3 regions of the Erwinia sp. BNK-24-b genome follow, and region 2 is predicted to be linked to each of the others. Evidence: predicted binding sites of a transcription regulator. Region 2 holds the regulator's gene; each other region holds the start of a gene.

Region 1 (7,206 bases), 1.5 Mb from region 2:
GGAGAGCAGCCATGAAGCCTCTGTTAGCCGTAAACGGCCTGATGATGCGCTTTGGCGGCCTGCTCGCGGTCAATAACGTGGCGCTGGAACTGCGTGAGCAGGAGATCGTTTCGCTGATTGGCCCAAACGGCGCCGGAAAAACAACGGTTTTCAACTGCCTGACCGGCTTTTATCGTCCGACAGGCGGCAGCATCATGCTTGGTGACCGTGAGCTGGCAGGTTTAGCCGGCCAGCAAATTGCCCGGATGGGTATCGTACGCACCTTTCAGCACGTTCGCCTGTTCCGGGAAATGACGGTAATCGAAAACCTGCTGGTGGCGCAGCATCAGCATCTGAAAAGCGGCGTTTTCGCCGGACTGCTGAAGACGCCCGCGTTTCGTAAAGCAGAAAGCGAGGCGCTGGACAGGGCTGCCAGCTGGCTGGATCGCGTTGGCCTCCTGACGCTGGCCAATCGTCAGGCGGGCAACCTGGCTTATGGTCAGCAGCGCCGTCTGGAAATCGCCCGCTGTATGGTTACGCGGCCAGAAATCCTGATGCTGGATGAACCAGCGGCGGGCCTGAACCCAAAAGAGACGCTGGAGCTGGACGAGCTGATCGCCGAGCTGAGAAGCGAGCACAAGGTCTCGGTACTGTTGATTGAACACGATATGAAATTGGTAATGGGCATTTCCGACCGCATCTACGTGGTCAACCAGGGTACGCCACTGGCGAACGGTACGCCGGAAGAAATCCGCAACAATCCGGATGTTATCCGCGCTTATCTGGGGGAAGCATAAAATGCCAATGCTCTCTCTTGAAAACGTCAGCACGCACTACGGTAAAATCCAGGCGCTGCACAATGTCAGCCTGCATATTGAACAGGGCGAAATCGTCACGCTAATCGGTGCGAACGGTGCGGGCAAAACCACTATTCTGGGTACGCTCTGCGGAGAACCGCGGGCAAGCCAGGGAAAAGTGCTGTTTGATGGCAGGGATATTACCGACTGGCAAACTGCCCGCATTATGCGCGAGGCGATAGCTATCGTGCCGGAAGGCCGCCGCGTTTTTTCCCGCATGACGGTAGATGAGAACCTGGCGATGGGCGGCTTCTTTGCCGATCGGCAGCAGTATCAGAGCCGTATCAAGCGCGTCTACGAGCTTTTCCCTCGTCTCTATGAACGGCGCGTACAGCGTGCGGGCACTATGTCCGGCGGCGAGCAGCAGATGTTGGCCATTGGCCGTGCGCTAATGAGCCAGCCGCGTTTGCTACTGCTGGACGAGCCTTCGCTGGGTCTTGCGCCAATTATTATTCAGCAAATCTTCGATACCATCGAACAGCTACGTCAGGAAGGCATGACCATCTTTCTGGTGGAGCAAAATGCTAATCAGGCGCTGAAGCTGGCGGATCGCGGCTACGTGCTGGAAAACGGCCACGTGGTGCTGGAAGACAGCGGCGCAGCGCTGCTGGCGAATGAAGCAGTACGCAGCGCTTATTTAGGCGGCTAAATTGAAGGGGCCGATTCTGGCCCCTTTATTCCACGTATTACATTAAAAAAGCTTAGCTTAATATTCCGCACATTTTTATTATATTTTGAGCGCTGTCTGCCGTTCTCTCTTTTTTATTCCTTCCTGAAATCAAAAAACTATAAATAAAATGCGATAAAATTATTGCGACAGGATAAAAATAAGGCGTACTATTTCGCCAGTGTCAATGAATGACAAATAAGCCAAAGGAGAGGCTATGCTGGAACCCAAAGAAGGATTGCTGACGTTTCGCGCGGAAGGGGATAATTACCCCGGCAGCCGCTATTATTCAAGAAAAATCCACTGGCCTGGCAATAGCGCAGGCTGTGCCAGAGATGCTTCCGGCGTAACGATTGGCCGGGGGTTTGATTTGGGAAGCCGTACAAAAGAGGAAACATTACAGTACTTAGCGAAAGCGGGACTTTCCTCCGAGCATGCTAAAAAAATTGCTGAAGGAAGCAGGCTTAAGTATTGTCAGGCAAGAAGGTTTGTGAAGGAAAACCAGGATAGTATTGGTGAAATAACCGAATCTCAGCAGTTGCAGTTATTCAATGTTACTTATATTGAATATGTGCGCGATGCAAAGAGATTTTATAATGCCTACAAAGGGGATGGCTCTTTACCCTGGTCCAGGTTAGACCATAAAATAAAAGAAATTTTTGTGGATATGAAATACCAGGGAGCATTGCGTATTGAAATGGTAAGGTTTTTTGAAAAGAATGAGAAAGAAGAGGTTATCAAATTAATCCTGTCTAATGCCAGACTTAAAAGAGATGAAGATAACCGGCAAAGAATCTCTTACTTAAAAGGAAGATGAAATGAAAAGAAATAATATACCTGCTTTTTTATTTCTTGTGCTTACTGCATTTTTTTCTTATTCATGTTACGCCGACAACGTTGATGAGGTAAGTTTTGTCGGGAAAAGATATGAGATATATATTACTGAGTCTGATTGTCAGCATGCAGTTGATTGTAATGATGTGAAAGCCCGACTAATTGATAAAGATAAACAGAAAAAATATAAAGTAACAGGAGAGGCCATTGTAACAGGGTTTGGCAGAAATCTTCGGGGTTATACACTTTACCACGGAAGTTATAAATATGAGCTTAGCAGACCTGAAATACGACCAGATACAGTGGTGGATTTAAGTCAATGGCTATTGGATGTTTATAAAAAAACGGAGCGGGGGACTTTTGATAAAATATTTAGTGAAAGTGGCGAGGTAAATATATAAAAACGTTAAGCGCAATAGCATTATATTTTGCTCTGCAATTTCCTGGCAGAACTGATGCCAGGAAATTGCTTTACTAACAGGGCTTTTCCGTCATCTCCCTGTCATCTGCCGCTCATTAGTCTGTCATCCGGCCGTCATATAGCTGTTATCTTTCCTTCATTTTTGCATGTCATGTTACCTGCCGACCACTTACCGCGCGCGGCTTTGCGCCTTTTGACACCGGGTACAGGAAACCGATATGCCATTGTTCTCAAGTTTATCCAGACTGAGCATTGTAGTGGGGCTAACCCTAAGCGGGCAGGCGCTGGCCGCCACCGATATCCCGTTCTGGCACTCTATGGAAGGCGAGCTGGGCGTGGAGGTTAACTCCCTCGCGCAGCGCTTTAACGACTCCCATCCTGATTACAAGATCGTACCAACCTATAAAGGCAACTACGAACAAAGCCTTGCCGCTGGGATCGCCGCCGTACGCTCTAACCGCGCACCGGCCATTCTGCAGGTTTACGAAGTCGGCACGGCAACGATGATGGCTTCTCACGCTATCGTGCCGGTCTACGATGTTTTTAAAAATGCGGGCATTCCTTTTGACGAAAAACAGTTTGTGCCGACGGTTTCCGGTTATTACAGCGACTCGAAAACGGGCCATCTGATTTCACAACCGTTTAACAGCTCTACGCCAGTGCTTTATTACAATAAAGACGCGTTTAAAAAAGCGGGCCTGAACCCGGATGAGCCGCCCAAAACCTGGCAGGAGCTGGCAAAAGATGCCGCCGCGTTGCGTAAATCCGGTATGAGCTGCGGTTATGCCAGCGGCTGGCAGGGCTGGATTCAGATTGAAAACTTTAGCGCCTGGCATGCTCTGCCGGTCGCGACTAACAACAACGGCTTTGATGGCGCTGATGCCGTACTGGAATTCAATAAGCCAGTTCAGGTGCGCCATATCCAGATGCTGGAAGAGATGAATAAAAAAGGTGATTTCACCTACTTCGGCCGCAAAGATGAACCCACTGCCAAATTTTATAACGGTGACTGCGGCATCACTACGGCATCATCCGGCTCGCTGGCTGATATCCGCCATTATGCCAGATTCAATTATGGCGTTGGCATGATGCCATATGATGATACGGTGCCAAATGCGCCGCAAAACGCCATGATCGGCGGGGCCAGCCTGTGGGTAATGAAGGGCAAAGATGCCGCCACTTATAAAGGCGTCGCGGAATTTATGCAGTTCCTGGCGCAGCCGGAAATTGCTGCCGAATGGCATCAGAAAACCGGTTATCTGCCTGTCACCACAGCGGCCTACGATCTGACGCGCAAACAGGGCTTTTACGATAAAAATCCGGGGGCCGATATCGCCACGCGCCAGATGCTGAACAAGCCGCCGTTGCCGTTCACCAAAGGGATGCGCCTGGGCAATATGCCGCAGATCCGCACCATCATCGATGAAGAGCTGGAAGGCGTCTGGACCGGCAAGAAAACCCCGCAGGCCGCGCTGGATAACGCCGTTACTCGCGGTAACCTTCTGCTGAGACGTTTCGAGCAAACCGTTAAGCAATAAATCTGTAGCGCAGCCGTGCCGCAATAACGGTTCGGCTGCATTTCAGGTGGCGCTTATGCTGCCTTCAGGCGCATTTTCAGAGTCTTTTTATGTCCTCTTCACGTCCTGTTTTTCGTTCACGCTGGCTGCCTTATCTGCTGATGCTGCCGCAGCTGCTGATTACGCTGATCTTCTTTCTCTGGCCCGCTGGTGAAGCCTTATGGTATTCGGTACAGCGCGTCGATCCTTTCGGTATATCCAGCACTTTTGTCGGCATGGAAAACTTTACCAGGCTGCTGGATGATGAGTATTACCTTGATTCCTTTAAAACCACGCTGATTTTTAGCGGTCTGGTGACGGTAATTGGCCTGGTAGTGTCGCTGTTTTTTGCCGCGCTGACCGATCACGTTCTGCGACTGAAGCGCTTCTATCAGACGCTGTTTCTGCTGCCCTATGCCGTTGCACCAGCGGTCGCGGCGGTGCTATGGATGTTTCTGTTTAGCCCCGGCCAGGGATTGATTACGCATTTTCTTGGCCAGCTTGGCTACAGCTGGAACCATGCGCAAAACAGCGGCCAGGCGATGACGCTGGTAGTACTGGCTTCCGTCTGGCAGCAGATGAGCTACAACTTCCTGTTTTTCTTTGCGGCGTTGCAGTCTATCCCCAAATCGCTGACCGAAGCGGCGGCTATTGATGGCGCTGGCCCGGTACGTCGTTTTTTCCAGATTTCGCTGCCGCTGATTACGCCGGTGGGATTCTTTCTGGTGGTAGTCAACCTGGTTTACGCCTTCTTTGACACCTTTCCGGTTATCGATGCCGCAACGGGCGGCGGGCCGGTACAGTCGACCACCACGCTTATCTACAAAATTTATCGCGAAGGCTTTGCCGGTCTGGATCTCTCCTCTTCTTCCGCCCAGTCGGTGGTGCTGATGGTGCTGGTAATAGCGCTGACGGTGATTCAGTTTCGCTATGTCGAGAAAAGGGTGCGTTACCAATGATTGAAAATCGACGCGGGCTGACCATTTTCAGCCATATCATGCTGGGGCTGGGCGTATTGACCGTGCTTTTTCCGCTTTACGTGGCTTTTGTCGCCGCGACGTTAAGCAACAGCGAAGTCTTTCAGGTGCCCATGCCGTTAATCCCCGGTCACGCTCTTTGGGATAATATCAGCGCTATCTGGCAGCACGGCGTGGCGCAAAATACCGCGCCTTTCGGCAAGATGTTGTTCAATAGCACGCTGATGGCGCTGGCGATTACCATCGGGAAAATTTCGGTCTCGATCCTGTCCGCCTTTGCGCTGGTGTGGTTCCGCTTTCCGCTGCGCGGGCTGTTTTTCTGGCTGATTTTTATCACGCTGATGCTGCCGGTTGAAGTACGTATCTTTCCGACGGTCGAAGTCATTTCAAACCTGCACATGCTGGACAGCTATAGCGGGCTAACGTTGCCGCTGATGGCTTCCGCGACCGCGACCTTTCTGTTTCGCCAGTTTTTTATGACCCTGCCGGATGAGCTAATCGAAGCAGCACGCATCGACGGCGCGGGACCGATGCGCTTCTTTTGGGACATCGTGCTGCCGCTGTCAAAAACGAATCTGGCCGCGCTGTTTGTCATCACCTTTATTTACGGCTGGAACCAGTACCTCTGGCCGTTGCTGATTATCAACGATATTGATTTAGGCACAGCCGTAGCGGGTATCCGCAGCATGATTGGTACCGGTGACGGCACCCCCACGCAGTGGAACCTGGTCATGGCGGCCATGCTGCTGACCATGATCCCACCGGTAATGATTGTTTTAGTGATGCAGCGCGCTTTTGTTCGCGGGCTGGTAGAGAGCGAGAAATAGCATGGCAGGCGTAAAATTTCAGGCCGTCACCAAATCTTATGACGGCAAAAACCAGATTATCCAGCCGCTGGACGTTGATATCCGCGACGGCGAATTTATGGTGATGGTAGGGCCTTCCGGCTGTGGCAAATCAACACTGCTGCGTATGGTGGCCGGGCTGGAGCAGGTAAGCAGCGGCGATATCTATATCGACAGCGAACGCGTAACCAACCTGGAACCGAAAGATCGCGGCATCGCGATGGTGTTTCAAAACTATGCGCTCTACCCACATATGAGCGTTGAGCAGAATATGGCTTACGGGCTGAAAATCCGCGGTATGGGTAAAGCGCATATTCGTCAGCGCGTTCTGGAGGCGGCCAAAAGCCTGGAGCTGGAAGCGCTGCTACACCGTCGTCCGCGCGAGCTTTCCGGCGGCCAGCGTCAACGCGTGGCAATGGGGCGTGCTATCGTGCGTGAACCAGCGGTTTTCCTGTTTGACGAGCCTTTATCCAATCTTGATGCGCGGCTGCGGGTACAGATGCGGCTTGAGCTACAGCAGCTGCATCGTCGCCTGCAAACCACCAGTCTGTACGTGACGCACGACCAGGTTGAGGCGATGACGCTGGCACAGCGCGTAATGGTGATGAATAAAGGCGTACTGGAGCAGCTAGGCACGCCGGTTGAGATCTATGAACGGCCCGCCACGCGTTTTGTGGCCAGCTTTATTGGCGCGCCCGCCATGAATCTGCTGGAAGGAGAGATCAGTCCGGATGGTTCACAGCTGCTGCTGGCGGCAAGCGCCGTACCTCTACCGCAGGCTAAACCACAGTGGGCAGGCCGCCAGTTGACGGTAGGGATCCGGCCAGAGCATATCAGGTTAGCCGACAGGCAAAGCGGGCTGGCGCTGGCGGTAGAAACGCTGGAGATGTTGGGCGCAGATAATCTCGCCCACGGCAAATGGGGCAACAGTAATATGGTTGTGCGTTTGCCCCACGTCCAGCGTCCGGCCATCGGTAGCCTGCTGTGGCTGCATTTACCGCCAGAATCGCTACACTTCTTTGACACTCACAACGGACAACGGCTCGAATGACTGCTAAAACCTGGCCTTA
Region 2 (7,206 bases):
CGCCTGCTCCTCTGCCAACAGCTGTTCAGACTGGGTGGTAAGCTGCTGAACTTGTTCCTCATCCAGCAGGGCCATCGCGCCAGCCTGCGCCCGTAGCGTCTCCAGCGCGGTTCTGGCGTTTTTGTGCCGCTCAAACACGCTGGCGGAAAGACGACCGTAAATTTCCGTGCCGGTCAGTTCTTCCAGCAGTTCCGCACGGCTGTTGGCATCGGCGTTAAGAAAAGCGGCAAACTGACCTTGCGAAAGCATCATCGATTTGGTGAAGCGATCAAAGTCCAGGCCGGTCAGCTCGGTAAGCATCTCCAGCTTGTCTTTTACTTTATCCGCGACGATTTTATTGTCTTCACAGCGCGCCAGCTCTACGCGCGGCGCCTGCAGGTTGCCATCCACCGCGCCTCGCGCCCGGTTCTGGCTCCAGAATGCGCGCCAGGCGACGCCTTTCACCTCAAATTCGACTTCAGCCAGGCATTCGGAAGTATCGCGCGTCATTAAATCGTTTTGCGTCTGCGACAGCTTCCCCAGCCGCGACGTTTCGTGATAGAGCGCCAGGCAGATAGCGTCCAGCAGCGTGGTTTTACCCGCGCCGGTTGGCCCGGTAATGGCAAAGAGGCCGTTGCTGGCGAAAGGCTCGGCGGTGAAATCAATTTTCCATTCACCTTTTAGCGAGTTGAGGTTTTTAAACCGTAGCGTCAGGATTTTCATGGCTGCTCCTCATCAATCTCGGCCAGCGTCTGGCTGAACAGCAGCGTAGCGCGCGCAATGCGCTGCGGATCTTCTTCTTCTGAAGCCAGGCGGCGTTGAAACACTTCCTCCACGCTCAGCTCGCTCAGGGTCTCGTTATTCTGCCGGTTAATGATGCTGTCGCGCTGTTCGCGGCTGCGGCGCAGCAGCACAACTTCGACCGGCAGTTTTTCAGTCAGCTCCTGAATATGGCGCTGTAGGTCGTTTAGCCAGGTCTGCGAAACGATTTCGATATCCAGCCACACCTTCTGGCCCGTTTCCGGCGGCTGAATCGCTGCCAGCTGCCGTTCAATCTCCGCCAGCGAGCCTTTAATCATCTGCATCGGCTGAAAGAGCGGCACCGCCAGCGGCCTGACCTGGCTAAGCTGACCGTCGGCAAAATCGACCATGAAAACGCTTTTTTCACGGCCCAGCTCGTCAAAGCTGAGCGGAATGGGGGAGCCGCTGTAGCGGATATGGTCCGTATCGGCAATGCGCTGCGCACGATGAATATGACCGAGCGCGATATAGTCCGCTGGCGGAAAAGCCTGGGCGGGAAAAGCGTCCAGCGTGCCGATGTAGATGTCGCGCACCGCATCGCTTTTAGTCACGCCGACGGTGGTCAAATGGCCGGTCGCCACGATGGGCAGCGTGCCGTTCAGTTTCGCACGCATTTCTGTTGCGGCTGCGTAGCTGCGCTGATAGTGGTGGGTGATCGCTTCCAGCAGCGTCTGCTGCTTCTCTCGTCCCGACTGTCCCGCTTTGCTGAGCGTGATATCGCGCGGGCGTAAAAAAGGAATGGCGCAAAGCAGCGCGCCCGGCTGGCCGTCGCGACGATTCAGTACCAACACCTGGTCGGCAGGATCTTCGCTGGCGGCGGCAATCACGCGCGTATTCAGGCAGGCCAGCAGCTCGCGGGATTCATTCAGCATGGCTACCGAGTCGTGATTGCCCGCCAGAATAATCAGCTGGCAGCCGGTTTGCTGTAGCCTGACCACAAAGCGGTTATACAGCTCGCGCGCATAGCTGGGCGGCGAACCGGTATCGAAAACGTCGCCGGCCACGATAACGGCATCAACCTGATGCAGCTCAACCTGCGCGACCAGCCACGTCAGAAAAGCCTCGTGCTCCGGCGCACGGCTTTTGGTATAAAAAAACTGGCCCAGATGCCAGTCGGCGGTATGAATGAGTCGCATAGAATCCCTTCAGGATGGCAAAAGCGAAAGGCCGATTATAAACGCCTGGCTAAAAAACCTCAGCTACGCATTTCCATCCTGCTGAAAGTGTTATAAAACTGATGAATGGCTGAGGCTTTTTTCATAAAAGTGTCATAAATCTGACGCATAATGACGCCGCATATCCAGTGACATCCCGTCACAAACGCAGGAGCAATGATGGCTAAGCGCATTCTGGTAGTCGAAGATGAAGCCCCAATCCGTGAGATGTTGTGTTTTGTTCTGGAGCAAAACGACTATCAGCCAATAGAAGCGGAAGATTATGACAGCGCGATCAGCATGTTAATTGAGCCGTGGCCCGATCTGATCCTGCTGGACTGGATGTTGCCAGGCGGCACCGGTATTCAGTTTATCCGTCATTTAAAGCGCGAAGCCATGACCCGCGATATTCCGGTGATGATGCTGACGGCGCGCGGCGAAGAAGAGGATCGCGTGCGGGGCCTGGAAGTGGGGGCTGACGACTATATTATTAAACCTTTTTCACCTAAGGAACTGGTTGCCCGCATTAAAGCGGTGATGCGCCGGATTTCGCCAATGGCGGTGGAGGAGGTGATTGAGATCCAGGGCCTGAGCCTGGACCCGTCTTCGCACCGCGTGATGTCAGAAACGCAGCCACTGGAGATGGGGCCGACCGAATATAAGCTGCTGCACTTCTTTATGACCCACCCCGAGCGCGTCTACAGCCGCGAGCAGTTGCTTAATCATGTCTGGGGCACTAACGTTTACGTGGAAGATCGTACCGTTGATGTGCATATCCGCCGCCTGCGTAAAGCGCTTGAACTGACCGGGCACGATCGTATGGTGCAGACCGTTCGCGGTACGGGCTACCGTTTCTCCGCACGTTACTGATCGTCCCCACTGGAGTTTTCACCGTGCTGGAACGCCTCTCCTGGAAGAGATTGCTGCTTGAGCTGCTGCTCGCCTGTCTGCCAGCGCTGATTATCGGTCTGCTCACCGGCTATCTGCCGTGGCTGCTGCTGCTGGCCGTGCTGGCCGTGCTGGGCTGGCATTTTTCTAACCTGCTTCGTCTTTCCCACTGGCTCTGGATCGATCGCAGTATCACGCCGCCAGCGGGACGCGGCAGCTGGGAACCGCTCTTCTATGGTCTTTATCAGATGCAGGCGCGTAACCGTCGTCGTCGTCGCGAGCTGGGGCATCTGATTAAACGTTTTCGCAGCGGCGCAGAATCCCTGCCCGATGCGGTGGTGCTGACCACGGAAGAGGGCACCATCTTCTGGTGTAACGGCCTGGCGCAGCAGCTGTTGGGACTGCGCTGGCCGGAAGATAACGGACAGAATATTTTAAATCTGCTGCGCTATCCGGAATTTACTCACTACCTGCGCGATCGCGATTTTTCTCGCCCTTTAACCCTGGTGCTGAACAGCCATCGCCATCTGGAATTTCGGGTAATGCCCTACAGCGAAGGCCAGTGGCTGCTGGTATCGCGTGACGTCACGCAAATGCATCAGCTGGAAGGCGCACGCCGTAACTTCTTCGCCAACGTCAGCCACGAACTACGCACGCCGCTTACCGTGCTGCAGGGCTATCTGGAGATGATGAGCGATGCGGTGCTGGAAGGCCCTTCGCGGGACAAAGCGCTGCACACTATGCAGGAACAAACGCGCCGCATGGATGCGCTGGTTAAACAGCTGCTGACGCTTTCAAGGATTGAAGCGGCACCCGCGCTGGATTTGCAGGAAAAAGTGGATGTGCCGCTGATGCTGCGACTGTTACAGCGCGAGGCGGAGACGCTTAGCCAGGGGCGGCACGATATTCATTTCTCTTTCGATCCGCATCTGCGGGTCTTTGGTAATGATGAACAGCTGCGCAGCGCCATTTCCAATCTGGTTTACAACGCCGTTAACCATACGCCGGAAGGCACGCGCATTGATATCAGCTGGCAAAAAACGGCGCAGGGTGCGCTGTTTAAAGTGAAGGATAACGGGCCTGGTATTGCTGCGGAGCACATTCCTCGTCTGACCGAACGCTTCTACCGGGTTGATAAAGCCCGTTCCCGGCAGACCGGTGGCAGCGGGCTGGGGCTAGCCATCGTCAAGCACGCGCTTGGCCATCACAATACGCGGCTGGAGATCGCCAGCCAGCCGGGTAAAGAGACCAGTTTTAGCTTCTTACTGCCGGCAAGGTTGATCGTGAGTGAGCAATTGACTCAGAATGCGGTTCACTGAGTGAGCGGACAAGATTAATGAAAAAGTTACTTTTGGCTTTTATGCTGCTGTGTTGCGTAAAAGCCGGGGCGGCCGAGGGGATGCTGTCTGGCAACCTTAGCAGCGTGGGATCAGACACGTTAGGCAATCTGATGGCGCTGTGGGCAGAAAGTTTTAACCGCCAGTATCCGGGCGTCAACGTGCAGATTCAGGCTGCGGGTTCGTCTACCGCGCCAACGGCATTGTCGGCAGGCGCAGCGCAGCTGGGCGCGATGAGTCGGCCAATGCAGGCCGTTGAGCGCCAGCTGTTTGAAAAACGCTATGGCTATGCGCCGCTGGCCGTGCCGGTGGCGCTGGATGCCTTAGTGGTGGTGGTAAACCAGGATAATCCGCTTGAGAGGATAAACGCTCAGCAGCTCGACGCTATTTTTTCCGTTACCCGCCGCTGCGGCGCAGACTTCACCGTCCATAGCTGGGGCGATTTACAGTTAAAACAACCGGCGTGGCAGCATCGGCCGCTACAGCGTTTTGGCCGTAACTCGGCGTCCGGCACCTGGGGCTTTTTCCGTCAGCAGGCATTATGCAACGGCGATTTCCGTAATGATGTCGGTGAATACCCTGGATCTGCGGCCGTCATTCAGGCGGTAGCGAGCACGCTGAACGGCATCGGCTACGCCAGCATGGGCGCGCATCTGACGGGAGTAAAAACGCTGCTGGTTTCGCCCGACGGCGTTAACTGGATAGCGCCTGGCGTCGCCAGTATTCGCAGCGGACGCTATCCCTATGCCCGCCCGCTTTATATCTATGTGAATAAAGCGCCGGGTCAGCCGCTTGAGCCATTGACCAAAGCTTTCTTACAGCATGCGCTGTCGCCGCAGGGTCAGGCACTGGTGCGGCAGGCGGGCTATCTGCCGCTCTCTGATGAGCAGCTCAACAGGGTCAGGGCGATGATCGGCGAGTAAGGCTGGCTGTTATGCTCTGTCCGTTATAATTGCTGAATCCGCCGTATCCTGTACGTGTTTGCTGCTCTTGTCCGTATCCACCTTATCCTGCATATATCCGCTTCGGCCCGCCCGTAGCGGTTTTGCCAGTTTCCGTTACGCCTGCTCATAGCGGTTTTATACCGGCTTCTTCACATCAACATGAATTTTTTTCATGTAATGTGAAATTTCTTCGTTTGCCGTTAAATCTTTCTCATGACATTCTTACTTCCAGCCATTTAGACATCCAGAAGTCTGGTGATGTTTAGAGATAACACTTTTACCGTTAAATGATGTGCCCGTCCGCAGGCCAGGAGTGACCGAAAATGCAAAGAGAATCAGCCCAGTATCGCGCCGAAGTTGTTGGCAGTTTCCTGCGTCCTGCTGCGATTAAACAGGCTCGCGAACAGTTTCAGACAGGTGAAATCGACGCCGCCGCGCTGCGCCAGATTGAAGATGAAGCCATCCGTGACGTGGTTGAGCAACAGCGCGCCAGCGGGCTGAAAGTGGTCACCGACGGCGAATTCCGCCGTGCGTGGTGGCACTTTGATTTCTTCGACGGCCTGGAAGGCGTAGAGCGTTATGAGGCGGAGCAGGGTATTCAATTCAACGGCGTGCAGACCAAGGCTCGCGGCGTGAAGGTGACCGGCAAGCTGGGCTTTGGCAATCATCCCATGCTGGAAGATTTTCGTTTCCTGAAAAGCATCAGCGGCGACGCTATTCCAAAAATGACCATCCCAAGCCCGAGCGTGCTGCATTTTCGCGGTGGTCGTAAGGTTATTGACGCCAACGTTTATCCGGACCTGAAAGAGTATTTTAACGATCTGGCGCTGACGTACCGTGCGGCCATTAAAGGCTTTTATGAGGCGGGCTGCCGTTATCTACAGCTGGACGATACCGTCTGGGCCTATTTATGTTCTGAAGATCAAAAGCGTCAGATACGCGAACGCGGTGACAATCCGGAAGAGCTGGCTAACATTTATGCGCAGGTACTGAACAAAGCGCTGGAAGGCAAACCGGAAGATATGACCGTAGGCCTGCACGTTTGTCGCGGCAACTTCCGCTCAACGTGGATTTCTGAAGGCGGCTATGAGCCGGTGGCGGAGATCCTTTTCGGCACGGTGAAGGTCGACGCCTTCTTCCTGGAATATGACAATGAGCGTTCTGGCGGTTTTGAGCCGCTGCGCTTTATCAGGCCGGGCAAGCAGCAGGTTGTGCTGGGCCTGATCACCACGAAAAACGGTGAGCTGGAAGAGGCGGAAACGGTGAAAAAGCGCATTAACGAGGCGGCACAGTTTGTCAGCCTGGAGCAGATTTGCCTGAGCCCGCAGTGCGGCTTTGCCTCGACGGAAGAGGGCAACAGCCTGACGGAAGAGCAGCAGTGGGCCAAGCTGCGTCTGGTTGTCGATATCGCTAAACAGGTCTGGTAAGCCAGGCAAATAATGCAAAAGGCGCGTTTATACGCGCCTTTTGTGCATCCAGCGGTAAATTCGTGCAGAAAATAACGCCGCAAAGCGCAAAAAAGATACAAATCATGTAAGGCATCCAGCCGTTAAACCAGACTTATTAACTGGTGTGTACTATTTCTGCGTTATATTACTCTGGTTTCTCGATCCCGTATTGTCTTTCTCCGCTATAAACGTTTTACTTAGCGCCGTTTTAAATTTATTTCCCTGGAAAAAAGAACATAAACAGCGTAATCACGCCGTTCGACGTCAGCAGGAAATCGACTGCCGCGACGGAGACTGAGCGATCGATGCGTGCAGGGAAATAAAGCCAACATCACGCATTCACTTAACACCAGTACAGGCATATCCGCTTCTTATGACAAAACGTTTAACTTCTAAAGACATCCTCGCGCTGGGCTTTATGACTTTTGCCCTGTTCGTTGGTGCCGGTAACATTATTTTTCCACCTATGGTTGGTATTCAGTCCGGGGAACATGTCTGGATTGCGGCGCTTGGCTTTTTGCTGACGGCGGTTGGACTGCCGGTTATTACCGTCATTGCGCTGGCGCGAGTCGGCGGGGGCATCGACGCGCTTAGCTCGCCAATCGGTAAAGCAGCAGGCATTGTGCTGGCGACAGTCTGCTATCTGGCCGTTGGG
Region 3 (7,206 bases), 1.1 Mb from region 2:
TCGACACTTCCATCATGTTAACTTTCTGGTCGCCATCGATGACGCGCTGCGCCAGTTCAGCATCCTGGTTATGCATCGCCACAATGGCATCCGTCAGCTGTTTTTCTACCATGCCGCCCATGGTCATAACCTGGGTACGAATGTGCTCCAGCTCGGCGTTGAACTGCCCGGAGATATGTTTATTCAGATTGAGGTTGTCCATGCACTTCTCCAGTCAACTTAACCATAGCGGCCAGTAATGTAGTCTTCGGTTTGTTTTTGGTGCGGTTTGGTAAACAGCGTATCCGTATCGCTAAACTCGATCAGCTCGCCCAGATACATAAAAGCCGTATGGTCAGAACAGCGCGCCGCCTGCTGCATGTTATGCGTCACGATCACGACGGTGTAATCCTGTTTCAGTTCGGTGATCAGCTCTTCGATGCGCCCGGTAGAGATCGGATCCAGCGCCGAGCAAGGCTCGTCCAGCAGCAGAACCTCAGGCCGGATAGCGATGCCGCGCGCGATACACAAACGCTGCTGCTGGCCGCCGGAAAGGCTGTAGCCACTCTGGTGCAGCTTGTCTTTGGTTTCGGTCCACAGCGCCGCTTTGGTCAGCGCCCATTGTACGCGCTCGTCCATCTCAGCACGGGAAAGTTTTTCAAATAAGCGCACGCCAAAAGCGATGTTATCGTAAATCGACATCGGGAACGGCGTTGGTTTTTGAAACACCATGCCCACACGGGCGCGCAGCAGCGCAATGTCCTGGCTGGCGGTTAAGATATTTTCGCCATCCAGCAGAATTTCGCCTTCCGCGCGCTGCTCCGGATAGAGCGAAAACATTTTATTAAACGTACGCAGCAGCGTGGATTTGCCGCAGCCCGAGGGGCCGATAAAGGCGGTTACCTGGTTTTTAGCAATATTCAGATTGATGTTCTTCAGCGCGTGAAATTTCCCGTAGTAAAAATTCAAATCACGAACCTGGATCATATTGCCGGAAATGTTGTCAGCCATTCTCTTTCTCGCTTTTCTTCGCGCCGCCGTAGCCGCGCTTTTTTAATCAGTATTTGCTTTTGGCAAAAATCACGCGCGCCAGAATATTTAAAATCAACACGCAGACGGTAATCAGCAGCACGCCCGCCCAGGCCAGGCTCTGCCATTCGGCAAACGGGCTCATGGCGAACTTAAAGATCGTCACCGGCAGGTTAGCCAGCGGCTGCATCATGTCGGTGCTCCAGAACTGGTTAGAAAGCGACGTAAACAGCAGCGGGGCCGTTTCACCGGCGATACGCGCAACCGCCAGCAGGATGCCGGTCAGAATGCCCGAAACAGAAGCTTTCAACGTAATGGCGGAAATCATTTTCCATTTCGGCGTGCCCAGCGCATAGGCCGCTTCGCGCAGGCTGTCCGGCACCAGCTTCAGCATATTTTCCGTGGTGCGGATAACGATAGGGATTTGCAGCAGCGCCAGCGCTACCGCGCCCGCAAAACCGGAAAAGTGCTGCATCCGCGCCACCACCAGCGTGTAGACAAACAGGCCGACCACGATAGAAGGCGCGGAGAGCAGGATGTCGTTAATAAAGCGGATGGTTTCCGCCAGCCAGGATTTGCGGCCATATTCGGCCAGATAGATGCCGGCCAGAATGCCTAACGGCGTGCCGACCACCGTTGACCAGAACATCAGCAGGCCGCTGCCCATGATCGCGTTGGCCAGCCCGCCTCCGGCCGTGTTCGGCGGCGGCGTATTTTCCGTAAACAGCGACAGCGTCATGCCGTCGATACCGCGCGTCACGGTGGCCCACAGTATCCACACCAGCCAGAACAGGCCAAAAGCCATCGTCAGCAGAGAGAGCGCCAGGGCAATACGGTTTTTCATGCGCCGCCATGCCTGCATTTTGCGGCGGGAGGCTTCCAGATCGGCACGGGACTGTAACGCCATCATGCTCATGAACGCGCTCCTTCACTTTTTGCCAGACGAAGGATCATCAGCTTCGAGCAGGCCAGCACAATAAAAGTAATCACGAACAGGATCAGGCCCAGCTCCATCAGGGCGGCGGTATGGACACCGGACTCCGCTTCCGCAAACTCGTTTGCCAGCGCGGAGGTAATGCTGTTACCCGGCATAAACAGCGAAGCGCTGTCGAGCTGGTAGGTATTGCCGATGATAAAGGTCACCGCCATGGTTTCGCCCAGCGCGCGGCCAAGACCCAGCATGACGCCGCCAATGACGCCGTTTTTGGTGAACGGCAGAACGATGCGCCAGATCACTTCCCAGGTCGTGCAGCCAATGCCGTAAGCGGACTCTTTCATCATCACCGGCGTCTGCTCGAACACGTCGCGCATCACCGAGGCGATATAGGGAATAATCATAATGGCCAGGATAATACCGGCGGCCAGAATGCCGATCCCAAAGGCCGGCCCGGAGAAGAGCGCGCCAACAATGGGAATGTTCGCCATCAGGTCACCCAGCGGCGTCTGGAAATAGGTAGCAAACAGCGGCGCGAAGATAAACAGGCCCCACATGCCATAAACGATGCTGGGGATGGCGGCCAGCAGTTCAATTGCCACACCCAAAGGACGCTTCAGCCAGTTTGGCGCAAGCTCAGTCAAAAAAAGCGCAATACCGAAGCTGACGGGCACGGCGATAATCAGCGCGATAGCCGAGGTAACAAGCGTGCCGTAAATCGGCACCAGCGCCCCAAACTGTTCGTTAGGTGCATCCCAGGTTTTGGTCCACAGGAAAGAGAAGCCAAATTTCTGGATGCTGGGCCAGGAGGAGAAGATGAGCGAGACAATAATGCCGCCGAGCAGCAATAACACAATCAGCGCAGCCAGCTTAACCAGCGCGCTAAAAATAATGTCACCCTGCTTGCCGGGAGCGTTGAATGTCGGCCTGGATGTAGCCATAGAATTCTCGATAGTGAAAGTTTTTGGGCGGCGCAGAGGCCGCCCGGGACCTGTCATTCAATCAGCTTAATACAGCGCTTTGCCTGAACTATCCTTGATGTTAGTTTTCCATGCGGCGCGTACTTGATCGGCCACGGAGTCTGGCAGAGCCGCGTAATCCAGGCTGGTGGTAGTCTGGCTACCGTTTTTATAAGCCCAGTCAAAGAACTTCAGCACGGCAGCGCCCTTCTCGGCGTTAGCCTGATCTTTGTGCATCAGAATGAACGTGGTAGAGGTAATTGGCCACGCGTTGTCGCCTTTCTGGTACGTCAGGTCCTGGGCAAAAGATTTGCTCCAGTCTGCGCCTTTCGCCGCGTCGCTAAAGCTCTGCTCGCCAGGGGAAACGGCTTTGCCGTCGGCATCCAGCAGTTTGGTATAGGCCAGGTTGTTCTGTTTGGCGTAGGCATATTCCACATAGCCGATGGAGCCAGGCAGACGCTGGACGAAAGCGGCGACGCCGTCGTTACCTTTGCCGCCCAGGCCAACTGGCCAGTTAACGGTGTTGCCTTTGCCCACCTTGCTGTTCCAGTCGCTGCTCACTTTCGCCAGGTAGCTGGTAAAGACAAACGAGGTGCCGGAACCGTCAGCGCGGCGAACCACGTTGATGTTGGAGTCAGGCAGTTTGATCCCCGGATTCAGTGCAAGAATCGCCGGGTCATTCCATTTTTTTACGTTGCCCAGGTAGATATCGCCAACGGTTTTGCCGTCCAGCGTCAGCTCGCCCGACTTCACGCCGGGAATATTCACCGCCAGCACCACGCCACCGATCACGGTAGGGAACTGGAACAGGCCGTTTTTCTGTAAATCTTCATCTTTCATCGGCGCATCGGAAGCCCCGAAATCGACAGTTTTGGCAATAATCTGTTTTACGCCGCCGGAGGAACCAATGCCCTGATAGTTAATCTGCGCGCCTGTTGCTTTGTTGTACTCGGCCGCCCACTTGTTATAAACCGGTGCCGGGAAAGTCCCGCCTGCGCCCGTAAGATTGTCGGCGGCAAAAGCGGAAACCGCGCTCAGTGAAAGCGTGACAGCCACGCATTGAGCCAGGGTTTTTTGCATCAGTGTCATATTCCCTCCAGGGGATTAAAGTCAGTCTTTATACTGTTTTAGTCTGAATAATGATTGCTGCTGGAGGCAAAATAGGACAGTTTGATGACAGTAACATGTCCATAATATGACAGTTTTATGACAAACTTCTTTTATCTCTCTGGCGCAGAAAAAGCCGGTTTGAATCAAGCCTGCCGTTGCGGCATTCTGTTTACCCGTTTCTTTCTGGCGGGCTACTCCTGCACGGCAACGGCACGAGGCTGGCGAGGCCGCGTCGCCCACAGCGAAGAGGCCACAATCAGTATGCCGCCCAGCCAGGCAAGCGGCGTCAGCGCTTCCTGTAGCCACAGTACGGCAAACAGCGCGCCGAAAAGCGGCTCCGACCCCATTAACAACGATGCCCGCGTGGCGGTAGTACGTTTCACCGCGTAGTTTTGCGCAAAGAAAGCAAACAGCGTGCAGAAAAGTACCATGTAGAGCGTGATGCTCCAGAAGCTGAAACTGTCTGGCAGCGGTGGAATACCTTTTTGGGTAAGCAGTAACGCTATCAGCGAACCGCAGGCGACGACGCCGGTTTGCACCGCCGTTAAAGCCAGGGCCGGAATAGCCCGGTGCTGGATCAGTTTTCTGGTCAGGCAAACCATTAACGCCCGCAGCAGCGCCGCCGCCAGCATCAGCAGATCGCCGCCGTTCATGGCAATATGCGTCGTACCGGTCAGCAGCAGCGCGCCGAACAGAGACAACGCCGCCGCAATAAAGATGTCGTTTTCAGGCCGCTGGCGAAACATCAGCCATTCCACAAAAGGCGTCAGCACTACGCAAAGGCTGATCAGGAAAGCAGCGTTACTGGCGCTGGTATGCGCCACGCCATAGGTTTCGCAGAGAAAAATAGTGAACAGCACGGTGCCTAAAGCGATGCCTGGCGGTACTGCCTGTCGCCAGACGTTTTTCAACGTAGGCAGCAGGATAAGAAAGGTAAGCAGAAAACGAATCAGCAGAAAGCCCACCACGGGATAAAAAAGCAGCGCCTGCTTTGCCAGGCCGTAGCTGGTGCCCCATACCACGGCCACCGCCAGCAGCAGCCATTCCGCACTCGGTTTTATTCTGTTATTAATCATGATAAATATCCGATAAAAAAGGCTGAAAAAGCAGCACATTGCTTTCCTCACGTACCGTGCAGCCTGTATGGTTAACTGCATTGCCGAGCGGCGATTATGGGCGATGTTTTTCCGATAAATAATCAGGGCTGATAAACAAGACTTTTGCGCTATGAGAACAAATCAACACATGGGTTTGCTGCCTTATATGGCGGTTTTCGTAAAAGTTGTGGAGGCGGGAAGCTTTTCCGCAGCGGCTGAACAGCTGGATACCACCGCCTCGTCGGTCAGCCGCCAGATTGCCAGCCTTGAAAAAGCGCTGGCGGTAAAGCTGCTGGAAAGAACCACGCGGCGGCTAAAGCTTACCGCCGCCGGAACGGAAGCCTTTGCGCACTGTAGCGAGATGATACGATCGGCGCAGTCGGTGCTGGATTTGGCCGAACGAATCAATACCGCGCCGCAGGGGCTGGTAAAAATCAGCGCGCCGCGCGCCTGGGGCAAAGTGCTGATTGCGCCGCATATTGAAGAATTTTTGCAGCGTTATCCGCAGGTCGATATCCAGCTCAGGCTGACGGATCGCCCCGTCGACCTTATCAGCGACGACGTTGATTTAATTGTGCGTATAACCGACAGGCCGCCCGAAAACCTGGCGGCGCGGCCTTTGTTTCGGGTGAATCATGTTCTTTGCGCCTCTGCTGATTATCTGCGTGATAACGGCTGTCCGCAGCATCCCGCCGATCTGGCGCAGCACAGCTGTATCTATTTGGGCGAAGTTGCCGGAGACGACATCTGGAAATTCCGTCATCTGCAAACGCGGGAGTGTATTAGCGTAAAGGTACGCGGCCGCTACGCCACCAACCACAGCAAGGCGCGTCTGGAAGGCGTGCTTAGCCACTTAGGCATTGGCTGTTTCCCCCGGTTTGCCGTACGTGATGCGCTTGCCGCAGGCATTGTTACCGAGGTGCTGTCAGACTGGGATTATATGAACGCCTATTACGGTATGTCCTGGATCCTCTATCATCCCGATCGTTTCTTACCGCCAAAATGCCGGGCGCTGATCGATTTTCTGGTAGAGAAGATTGTCAGCGACAATACGTAATCTCATCTCTTCCTATAGTCGCCTGAAAAAAGTAGCGATTTTAGTAGCGGTTACCTTTTTTATTTATCTTCCGGCCGGGAGACGGCTATCAGGGAATGCCGATAATTTCGCCATAAAAAAAGCCCGGTATACTTGTTTGAGAAGTATAGCCGGGCTTTATCGCTGTCAGACCTGCCGTACTGACAGGAGCAGCAACTTTATGGGTTACTCGACCGTCACCGATTTTGCCAGGTTACGCGGCTGATCCACGTCTGTGCCTTTAATCAGCGCAACGTGGTAGGAAAGCAGCTGTAGCGGCACGGTATAGAAGATTGGCGCAATAATATCTTCTACGTGCGGCAGTGGAATAATGCGCATGCCTTCGCTGTCCACAAAACCGGCATCTCTGTCGGCGAACACATAGAGCAGGCCGCCACGCGCGCGCACCTCTTCAATGTTCGACTTCAGTTTTTCCAGCAGCTCGTTGTTTGGTGCCACCACGATAACCGGCATTTCAGCATCGATCAGCGCCAGCGGGCCATGTTTCAGCTCGCCAGCCGCATAGGCTTCTGCATGGATATAGGAGATCTCTTTGAGCTTCAGCGCGCCTTCCATCGCAATCGGATACTGATCGCCACGGCCCAGGAACAGCGCGTGATGCTTATCAGAGAACTCTTCCGCCAGCGTTTCAATCAGCTTGTCCTGGGACAGCATCTGCTCAATGCGGCTCGGCAATGCCTGTAAACCGTGCACGATATCGTGCTCGATCTGCGCATCGACGCCCTTCAGGCGGCCAATTTTCGCTACCAGCATCAGTAAAACGGTCAGCTGGGTGGTAAACGCTTTAGTAGATGCTACGCCGATTTCCGTGCCGGCCTTGGTCATTAGCGCCAGATCGGACTCGCGCACCAGCGAAGAACCGGCCACGTTACAGATTGCCAGCGAGCCGAGATAGCCCAGCTCTTTTGACAGGCGCAGCGCCGCCAGCGTATCTGCTGTTTCGCCGGACTGCGACAGCGTAATCATCAGGCTGTTTTTACGTACTGCCGATTTGCGATAGCG

Evidence for each region. The regulator PhoB, encoded in region 2, activates phosphate uptake and scavenging genes when phosphate is short. The targets are predictions, from matches to a motif close to CTGTCATAAAACTGNCNNAT.
Region 1: a site for PhoB is predicted at 2,870-2,889, ahead of ugpB (sn-glycerol-3-phosphate ABC transporter substrate-binding protein UgpB). Genes of this name have one in related genera too.
Region 3: a site for PhoB is predicted at 4,095-4,114, ahead of pstS (phosphate ABC transporter substrate-binding protein PstS). Genes of this name have one in related genera too.

What each region holds. Positions count from the first base shown of each region.
Region 1 covers NZ_CP179901.1:185,496-192,701, forward strand. The annotation lists gene ACMGGR_RS00815 (high-affinity branched-chain amino acid ABC transporter permease LivM) at 1-15, shown strand, start outside; gene livG (high-affinity branched-chain amino acid ABC transporter ATP-binding protein LivG) at 12-776, shown strand; gene livF (high-affinity branched-chain amino acid ABC transporter ATP-binding protein LivF) at 778-1,485, shown strand; gene ACMGGR_RS00830 (pesticin C-terminus-like muramidase) at 1,721-2,320, shown strand; gene ACMGGR_RS00835 (hypothetical protein) at 2,322-2,738, shown strand; gene ugpB (sn-glycerol-3-phosphate ABC transporter substrate-binding protein UgpB) at 2,977-4,296, shown strand; gene ugpA (sn-glycerol-3-phosphate ABC transporter permease UgpA) at 4,386-5,273, shown strand; gene ugpE (sn-glycerol-3-phosphate ABC transporter permease UgpE) at 5,270-6,118, shown strand; gene ACMGGR_RS00855 (sn-glycerol-3-phosphate import ATP-binding protein UgpC) at 6,120-7,187, shown strand; gene ugpQ (glycerophosphodiester phosphodiesterase) at 7,184-7,206, shown strand, end outside.
Region 2 covers NZ_CP179901.1:3,529,294-3,536,499, reverse strand. The annotation lists gene ACMGGR_RS16215 (SbcC/MukB-like Walker B domain-containing protein) at 1-702, opposite strand, end outside; gene sbcD (exonuclease subunit SbcD) at 699-1,916, opposite strand; gene phoB (phosphate response regulator transcription factor PhoB) at 2,115-2,804, shown strand; gene phoR (phosphate regulon sensor histidine kinase PhoR) at 2,828-4,141, shown strand; gene ACMGGR_RS16195 (PstS family phosphate ABC transporter substrate-binding protein) at 4,159-5,082, shown strand; gene ACMGGR_RS16190 (cobalamin-independent methionine synthase II family protein) at 5,427-6,530, shown strand; gene brnQ (branched-chain amino acid transport system II carrier protein) at 6,925-7,206, shown strand, end outside.
Region 3 covers NZ_CP179901.1:4,618,930-4,626,135, forward strand. The annotation lists gene phoU (phosphate signaling complex protein PhoU) at 1-202, opposite strand, end outside; gene pstB (phosphate ABC transporter ATP-binding protein PstB) at 220-990, opposite strand; gene pstA (phosphate ABC transporter permease PstA) at 1,037-1,924, opposite strand; gene pstC (phosphate ABC transporter permease PstC) at 1,921-2,883, opposite strand; gene pstS (phosphate ABC transporter substrate-binding protein PstS) at 2,950-3,990, opposite strand; gene ACMGGR_RS21220 (DMT family transporter) at 4,203-5,087, opposite strand; gene ACMGGR_RS21225 (LysR family transcriptional regulator) at 5,239-6,165, shown strand; gene glmS (glutamine--fructose-6-phosphate transaminase (isomerizing)) at 6,370-7,206, opposite strand, start outside.